2 regions of the Streptomyces sp. R35 genome follow, and region 1 is predicted to be linked to the other one. Evidence: riboswitches for the same ligand, from Rfam matches in the RefSeq annotation. Region 1 holds a riboswitch; the other holds the start of a gene.
The links. Region 1 has a riboswitch for S-adenosylmethionine ahead of thrC (threonine synthase). Riboswitches for the same ligand answer to the same signal wherever they lie in the genome.

Region 1 (4,208 bases):
GCCTCCGGCGACGGCCGGGATGATCGAGACGCCCGCACCGTCCGGCGTAGCCGTCTCCAGCCCCTGCTCGAACCGCACGTCGTCGTCGTTGACGTACACATTGACGAAGCGGCGCAGCTTGCCCTGGTCGTCCAGCACGCGCGCGGCGATACCCGTGTGGTTCTTCTCCAGGTCGGCGATGACCTCGGCGAGAGTCCCACCCTCGGCACTCACCTCGGCCTTGCCGCCGGTGTAGGTGCGCAGGATGGTGGGGATGCGAACGTTGACGCTCATGCCTTGTGACCTCCGGTCAGGTGGAGCGCCCCCAAAGGGGCGCGGGGAACTGCGCGACCAGCCCCCACCGGCCCGCAGAAAGAGAACGGCCCTACTTACGCGAGCCCAGCTTCCCGGAACGACTCCAGGTTGGGACGAATGGTCGCCGTCAGCCCCGTACCGGCCACCGCGTCCAGCGTCTTCAGACCATCGCCGGTGTTGAGGACGACGGTCGTGAGGGTCGGGTCGAGGAGACCATTCTCGATCAGCTTCTTCGCCACACCCACGGTCACTCCACCGGCGGTCTCCGCGAAGATGCCCTCGGTCCGGGCGAGGAGCTTGATCGCGTCGACGACCTGCTCGTCGTTGACGTCCTCCACGGCCCCACCCGTCCGCCGCGCGATGTCGAGCACGTACGGCCCGTCCGCCGGGTTGCCGATGGCGAGGGACTTGGCGATGGTGTTCGGCTTCTGGGGGCGTACGACGTCGTGGCCGGCCTTGTAGGCGACGGACACCGGCGAGCAGCCCTCGGCCTGGGCGCCGAAGATCTTGTACGGCTTGTCCTCGACGAGCCCGAGCTTGATCAGCTCCTGGAGGCCCTTGTCGACCTTGGTGAGCTGGGAGCCGGAGGCGATCGGGATCACCAGCTGGTCGGGAAGCTGCCAGCCGAGCTGCTCGCAGATCTCGTACGCGAGGGTCTTGGACCCCTCCGCGTAGTACGGCCGCAGGTTGACGTTGACGAAGCCCCAGCCCTCGCCGGCGGGGTCGCCGATCAGCTCGGAGCAGAAACGGTTCACGTCGTCGTAGTTGCCCTCGATGCCGACGAGCTCGCCGCCGTAGATCGCGGCCATGACGATCTTGCCCTGCTCCAGGTCGTGCGGGATGAACACGCAGGAGCGGAAGCCGGCGCGGGCGGCGGCGGCACCCACCGCGCCGGCCAGGTTGCCGGTGGAGGAGCAGGAGAGGGTGGTGAAGTCGAAGGCGCGGGCGGCCTCGATGGCCTGGGCGACGACGCGGTCCTTGAAGGAGTGCGTCGGGTTGCCGGAGTCGTCCTTCACGAAGAGCTTGCCGGCGTCGACACCGAGCTCGCGCGCGAGGTTGTCGGCCTGGACGAGTTTGGTCCAGCCGGGGTTGATGTTCGGCTTCTCGGCGACGTCCGCGGGGACGGGCAGGAGGGGCGCGTAACGCCAGATGTTCGCGGGACCCGCTTCGATGCGCTTGCGGAGTTCTTCGGTTTCGTAGGCCGAGAAGTCGTACGCGATCTCCAGCGGGCCGAAACACTCCTCGCAGGCGAAGACCGGGCCGAGCGGGACGCGGTGGCCGCACTCGCGGCAGGAAAGCGCGGCGGCCGGACCGAGGTCCACGGAGTTGGCCGAGTCGGCGGAGATTCCCGTGTTCGTGGTGCTTGCAACTGTCTGCGCAGCCATGGAGGCGAGGCCCTTTCTCCTCATCTTCCTCACGGCGCACTTCGCCGTGAGACGGATTTGGCACCTTCCCAAGCCGGGAGCCTCGCGACGACAACGTAGTCGTACGAGACCGGCTGGAGGGTTGCCGGGGCTTCATCGGGCCGTATCCCTCTGCCCCTCTGGATGAGCGGTATTTGATTGTTGAACTGTTGAACACAGTACGTGCTGATGATCCAGGACATGCGATGGTCATCCGCGTTGTTCAAGACTGTAACCGAAGGCCAGGACAGTTGAGATAGTCGTCCGAACCGCGAGATGGATCACATGCTGATGAGAGTGTGTGACCAGACAGTGAGGAGCCGCAGACTGTGCTGGAAGAAGTCGAGCGCTGGCTGAGCACACGCTCCTGGTCCGTTACCGACCGCCCGCTCCACAAGCTCATGGCCGCCAAACGCACCTCAGGATCGACGGTCAGCGTAGTGCTGCCCGCCCTCAACGAGGAGGAGACGGTCGGCGAGATCGTCGCCGTCATCCGCCACGACCTGATGCAACAGGTGCCCCTCGTCGACGAGATCGTCGTCGTCGACTCGGGCTCGACCGACCGTACCTCCGAGGTCGCCGCCGCCGCGGGCGCGCGCGTCGTGCACCGCGACGAGATCCTGCCGCGGATCCCGACCGTGCCCGGCAAGGGCGAGGTCCTGTGGCGGTCGCTGCTCGTGACGAGCGGGGACATCGTCTGCTTCATCGACGCGGACCTCAAGGAATTCTCGTCCGACTTCGTCTCCGGGATCGTGGGCCCGCTGCTCACCGACCCGGGCGTGGACCTGGTCAAGGCCATGTACGACAGACCGCTGGGCGGGGCGGCGGGCCAGGGCGGCCGGGTCACCGAACTCATGGCGCGCCCCCTGCTGAACATGCACTGGCCGCAGCTCGCGGGCTTCGTCCAGCCGCTCGGCGGCGAGTACGCGGCCCGCCGCTCCTTGCTCGAACAGCTGCCGTTCCCCGTCGGGTACGGCGTCGAGCTGGGCATGCTCGTCGACGCCCTGCACCTCGTGGGCCTGGACGCCCTCGCCCAGGTCGACGTCGGCGTCCGCAAACACCGCCACCAGGACGGCCAGGCGCTGGGCCGCATGTCCGCCGCGATCTACCGCACGGCCCAGCTGAGGCTGGCCCGCGGCCACATGATCCGCCCGTCCCTCACCCAGTTCGAACGCGGCAAGGAGGGTTTCGAGCCGCGCACGTACTCGGTGGACACGGAGGAACGCCCCCCGATGTCCGAAATCGCCGAGTACAGGAAACGAAGGGCCGCGTAGACCGGGCCCCGATAGGGGCGCGGGGCTGTGACATCTGCGGCTCCGCCGCGGGGCGCGACCAGCCCCCGCCGGCCGTGAGATCACATACGACCTCGCATACGGCCGAAGTGAACGTTTGAGCGTTTAGGCGGGGGGCTAGATTTCGAGGCATGGCTTCAACGCAGGGCGAAAAAGCGCAGGGCGCCCACCGCATCCTGGTCGCGTCCAACCGCGGCCCGATCACCTACGAGGTCGACGAGAACGGCTCGCTGAAAGCCAAGCGCGGCGGCGGCGGGCTGGTCTCGGGTCTGTCCGCGATCGGCCCGGACGCGGGCGCCCTGTGGGTGTGCTCGGCACTCGGCGACGGTGACCGCGAGGCGGTGCGGCGCGGGGTCGGCGAGGACGGCGTACGGATGCTCGACATCGACGCCACCGTGCACACCGACGCGTACAACGGCATCGCGAACTCCGTGCTCTGGTTCGTCCACCACATGCTGTACCAGACCCCGCTGGAGCCGGTCTTCGACGCGGAGTTCCGGCGCCAGTGGGGGTCGTACAAGGCGTACAACCGGGCGTTCGCGGAGGCGCTGGCGGAGGAGGCGGATCAGGGCGCCGTGGTCGTCGTGCAGGACTACCACCTGACCCTGGTCCCCGGGATGCTGCGCGAGCTGCGGCCCGACCTGCGGATCGGGCACTTCTCGCACACTCCGTGGGCGCCGGTGGACTACTTCCGGATGCTGCCCGACGACATCTCCGAGCAGGTGCTGCGCGGGATGCTGGGCGCGGACCGGCTCGGGTTTCTCACCCGCCGCTGGGCGGACGCGTTCACCGCGTGCGCCGACGAGCTCGTCGGCGGGCTCGGCGACACCCGGGTCGGGGTGCACGGGCTCGGCGCGGACGCCGACTTCCTGCGGCGCCGCTCGCACGAGGCGGATGTCGAGGAGCGCATGGCGGCCCTCCGGGCGGAGATCGGCGAGGGCCGGAAGACGATCGTGCGGGTCGACCGGACCGAGCTGTCGAAGAACATCGTGCGCGGGCTGCTGGCCTACCGGCAGCTGCTCGATGACCTGCCGTCGTGGCGCGAGCGCGTCGTGCACGTCGCCTTCGCGTACCCCTCACGGCAGGACCTCGCCGTGTACCGGGACTACACGGCCGAGGTGCAGAGCCTGGCGGACGACATCAACTCAGCGTACGGAACGCCGGGTTGGACCCCCGTACTCCTGCACGTCAAGGACGATTTCGCGCGCTCGCTGGCCGC
Region 2 (4,208 bases), 2.0 Mb from region 1:
TGTCGGCGTCGCGTGGATCACCCTGTACATGGGGCTGCTGATCGGTGGTGGCAACGACCTCTGGGCCACGCACTTCCACCTCTCGATCAACACGGTCACCTGGTTCGTCCGGATCTTCTTCTTCGTCGGACCGGTCCTCGCGTTCCTCATCACCAAGCGGATCTGCCTCGGCCTCCAGCGCCGCGACCGGGACAAGGTGCTGCACGGTCGTGAGTCGGGCATCATCAAGCGCCTGCCGCACGGTGAGTTCATCGAGGTCCACGAGCCGCTTCCGCAGTCGGCGCTGCACGCCCTCACGGCGCACGAGCAGTACAAGCCGGCCGAGATCGGCCCGACGGTCGACGAGAACGGTGTCGAGCGCAAGGTGCCGGGCACGCAGCGGCTGCGCGCCAAGCTCAGCGAGGGCTTCTACGGGGACGACAACCAGATCCCCAAGCCCACCGTCGAGGAGTACAAGGAGATCACGAGCGGCCACGGCCACCACTGATCCTCTGACCGATCGTCATTGATCGCCACGGCAAGAGCCCTCGTCCAGTGCATGGACGGGGGCTCTTTGCCGTCCCCGGGCCTGGATAGGGTGTTCTCATCCACAAGGAGTCCCACAAGGACCCACACAGAGTCCCTTTCCGGGGACCGACCCAGGAGCGGCTTATGAGCGCTGTGAACCCCGCTGGAGGCGACACCGCGGCGGGCCGTTCCTGGCCCGACGTACTGAGCGCGCTGCTCGCCGGGCAGGACCTGAGCGCCGGTGACACGGCGTGGGCCATGGACCGCATCATGAGCGGTGAGGCCGCGGACGCCCAGATCGCGGGCTTCCTGGTGGCGCTGCGGGCCAAGGGCGAGACGGTCGAGGAGATCACCGGCCTCGTGGAGACCATGTACGCCCACGCGAAGCCGCTGCACATCCCCGGGCCGGCCGTCGACATCGTCGGTACCGGCGGAGACCGGGCCAAGACGGTCAACATCTCGACGATGTCCGCCATCGTGATCGCGGGTGCCGGGGCGAAGGTCGTCAAGCACGGCAACCGGGCGTCGTCCTCGGCGAGCGGCTCGTCCGACGTACTGGAGCGGCTCGGCATCAACCTGGACCTGTCGCCCGAGCGGGTGGCACAGGTGGTGGAGGAGGCCGGGATCACCTTCTGCTTCGCGGCCAAGTTCCATCCCTCGATGCGGTTCGTCGGCGCGGTCCGGCGTGATCTGGGGATTCCGACCTCGTTCAACCTCCTCGGCCCGCTGACCAACCCCGCCCGGGTCACCGCCTCGGCGGTCGGCTGCTTCGACACCCGGATGGCGGGGCTCATCGCCGGCGTACTGGCCGAACGCGGCTCGTCCGCGCTGGTGTTCCGGGGTGACGACGGCCTCGACGAGCTGACGACCACGGCCACCTCCCGGGTGTGGGTCGTCCGCGACGGCAAGGTGACCGAGGAAGCCTTCGACCCGCGGGACGTAGGCCTTGAGATCGTCCCGGTGGAGGCACTGCGGGGCGCCGACCCCGAGTACAACGCGGGGGTCGCCCGACGGCTCCTGGACGGCGAGACGGGCGCGGTGCGGGACGCGGTCCTGCTGAACTCGGCGGCGGCTCTGGTGGCCCTGTCGCCTACCGACGTGCCCCTGGTGGACCAGCTGCGCGCCGGGATGGAGAAGGCGGCGCAGTCGATCGACTCCGGGGCCGCGAAGAGGACTCTTGAGCGGTGGGTGGCGGCCAGCAGCGCCTGAGCCGCCCCGCCGTACGCCGGCTCTTCCGCCGTATGCGATGTGATGCGGGGCGCAGTCCGGATCCTGGACTGCGCCTTGCGCGTCGAAGATCTTCTGGCAAGATGCTGTATCAGGTCATGAGTGACAGTCATGAGGCCCCGGCCGACTGTCCGGCAACCCTCCGTCCGTGGCGGGGTGCCCCGGGTGAAGACCAGGTCGTAGGCAGCGAGGTCTACGGCAAGCGCGGACCCCTCGCCACTCACTTGAGTGGATACAGCCCAGGGGTCCTGGTCGTTCGAGGGAGCCTTCTGTGAGCAAGCGAATGCGATAGGGCGTAGCGCCCCACTTCCGCGTACCCCTTTTCACCTTTTTCGCCTTTCCTGCGCTGAGCCGCCCGTACCCCGGTGTACCCGCTCGCGCAGCGATCCCGCCTGCCTCTCACAGGAGCTCGCCATGTCTGTCTCCATCGCTGCCGCCGACCAGACCGTTTGTGCCCCTCTGCCCGTTCTGGGGCGAGATGTGACCGTCCCGCTCGTCACCGGTGGCGAGGTCACCTACGCCGCGCTCGACTACGCCGCCAGCGCCCCGGCCCTGCAGCGGGTGTGGGACGACGTGGCGGCGTACGCCCCCTACTACGGCAGCGTGCACCGTGGCGCCGGCTACCTCTCGCAGCTGTCCACCGACCTGTTCGAGAACTCCCGCAAGACCGTCGCCGAGTTCCTGGACTGCCGTGAGGGCGACCAGGTCGTCTTCACCCGCTCCACCACCGACTCGCTCAACCTGCTCGCCGCCACTCTTCCGGCCGACTGCCAGGTCTTCGTCTTCGAGACCGAGCACCATGCGTCCCTGCTGCCGTGGAAGGACGCTCGGGTCACCTACCTCAACGCCCCGCGCAGCCCGCGCCAGGCCGTCGAGACGCTGGAGCGCGCCCTCGCCGACCGCGACCCCTACGGCCCGGCCCTCGTCTGCGTCACCGGCGCCTCGAACGTCACCGGTGAGCTGTGGCCGGTGCGCGAGCTGGCCGCCGCCGCACACGCGCACGGCGCCCGTATCGTCCTCGACGCCGCGCAGCTGGCCCCGCACCACCCGGTGTCCGTCCGTGACCTGGACGTCGACTGGGTCGCCTTCTCCGGCCACAAGCTGTACGCGCCCTTCGGCTCCGGTGTGCTCGCCGGCCGCTCCGACTGGCTGCGCGAGGCCGAGCCGTACCTCGCGGGCGGTGGCGCCAGCCGTAAGGTGTCGCGCCGTACGGACGGTGGCGTGGACGTGGAGTGGCACGAGAGCGCCGCCCGGCACGAGGCCGGCTCGCCGAACGTGATCGGCGTCTACTCGATCGCGTCCGCCTGCAAGGCCCTCACCGAGGCCGGCTTCGACACCCTCGTCGCCCGTGAGCAGCACCTGATCGACACGGTCCGCGCGGGTCTCGCCGAGGTCCCCGAGGTGCGCGTCCTCTCCCTCTTCGGTGACGAGGCCCCGCGGGTCGGCGTGATCTCCTTCGTCGTCGAGGGGTGGAACAGCTCGCACTTCGCCGCGGCGCTCTCCGCGGAGTACGGCATCGGGGTGCGCGACGGTCTGTTCTGCGCCCATCCGCTGGTGCGCACCCTCCTCGGCAGCGACCCGCAGACCCAGGGGGAGTGCGGTGCCCCCGAGGCCGCGCCCGGCGAGAAGTCCCTGAACGCCATCCGTGTCAGCTTCGGTGCGGGTACCCCCGACGAGCACGTCGAGCGCTTCGTCACCGCCGTGCGGGAACTCGTCCGCGACGGTGCGAAGTGGCAGTACCGCACGGAGGACGGCCGCTGCGTCCCCGCGGTCTGAGCCATCGGTTGGGTGTCGGCTGGTCTAAAAGATTGCGCAGTTCCCCGCGCCCCTAAAAGGGGCGCGGGGAACTGCGCAATCTTTTCAGCGGGGGTCTGGGGGCGCAGCCCCCAGGGATGGGACGGGTAGGGGCGGCGGGGGCGAGAACTAGTTGTCGAGGCCGATCGCGAACGCCGCCTCGAGGTCGTGCTGGGAGTACGTGCGGAAGGCGACGTGGGTGTCCGTGGCCTCGACACCCGGGATCTTGCTGATCCGGCCGGGGATGACGTCCGCGAGGTCGTCGTGGGCCTTCACCCGGACCATGGCGATCAAGTCGTACGTGCCGGTGACGGAGAAGACCTCGCTGACAGCGTCCAGCGCGGCGATCGACTCGGCGATCTCGGGGATCCGGTCCACGCTGGTCTTGATGAGGACGATCGCGGTGATCACGGCTGGTTCTCTCCCTCGGGGGCGGTCGCTGGGGCCTTCACTCTAGTCGCCCGGCCGAAACGCACCCATGCGTAGACGAACCCCAGCGAGAAGCCCACCAGGTGGGCCAGATAGGCGACCCCGGGGCCGGAGGTGCCGCGGCCCGCCGCCAGCCATTGCAGGGTGACCCAGAAGGGCAGCACCACCCAGGCGGGGAAGCGCAGCGGCAGGAAGAAGAGGAACGGGAAGAGACTGGTCACCCGGGCCTTGGGGAACAGGTACAGGAACGC

Region 2: another riboswitch for S-adenosylmethionine. It lies ahead of AB5J50_RS14195 (aminotransferase class V-fold PLP-dependent enzyme); the one in region 1 lies ahead of thrC (threonine synthase).

Annotation. Positions count from the first base shown of each region.
Region 1 covers NZ_CP163440.1:5,102,517-5,106,724, forward strand. The annotation lists gene AB5J50_RS23295 (MoaD/ThiS family protein) at 1-273, opposite strand, end outside; gene thrC (threonine synthase) at 369-1,679, opposite strand; SAM riboswitch class I at 1,697-1,848, opposite strand; gene AB5J50_RS23305 (glucosyl-3-phosphoglycerate synthase) at 2,027-2,971, shown strand; gene AB5J50_RS23310 (trehalose-6-phosphate synthase) at 3,121-4,208, shown strand, end outside.
Region 2 covers NZ_CP163440.1:3,060,883-3,065,090, reverse strand. The annotation lists gene AB5J50_RS14205 (cytochrome bc complex cytochrome b subunit) at 1-487, shown strand, start outside; gene trpD (anthranilate phosphoribosyltransferase) at 652-1,716, shown strand; SAM riboswitch class IV at 1,829-1,945, shown strand; gene AB5J50_RS14195 (aminotransferase class V-fold PLP-dependent enzyme) at 2,149-3,510, shown strand; gene AB5J50_RS14190 (Lrp/AsnC ligand binding domain-containing protein) at 3,658-3,939, opposite strand; gene AB5J50_RS14185 (rhomboid family intramembrane serine protease) at 3,936-4,208, opposite strand, start outside.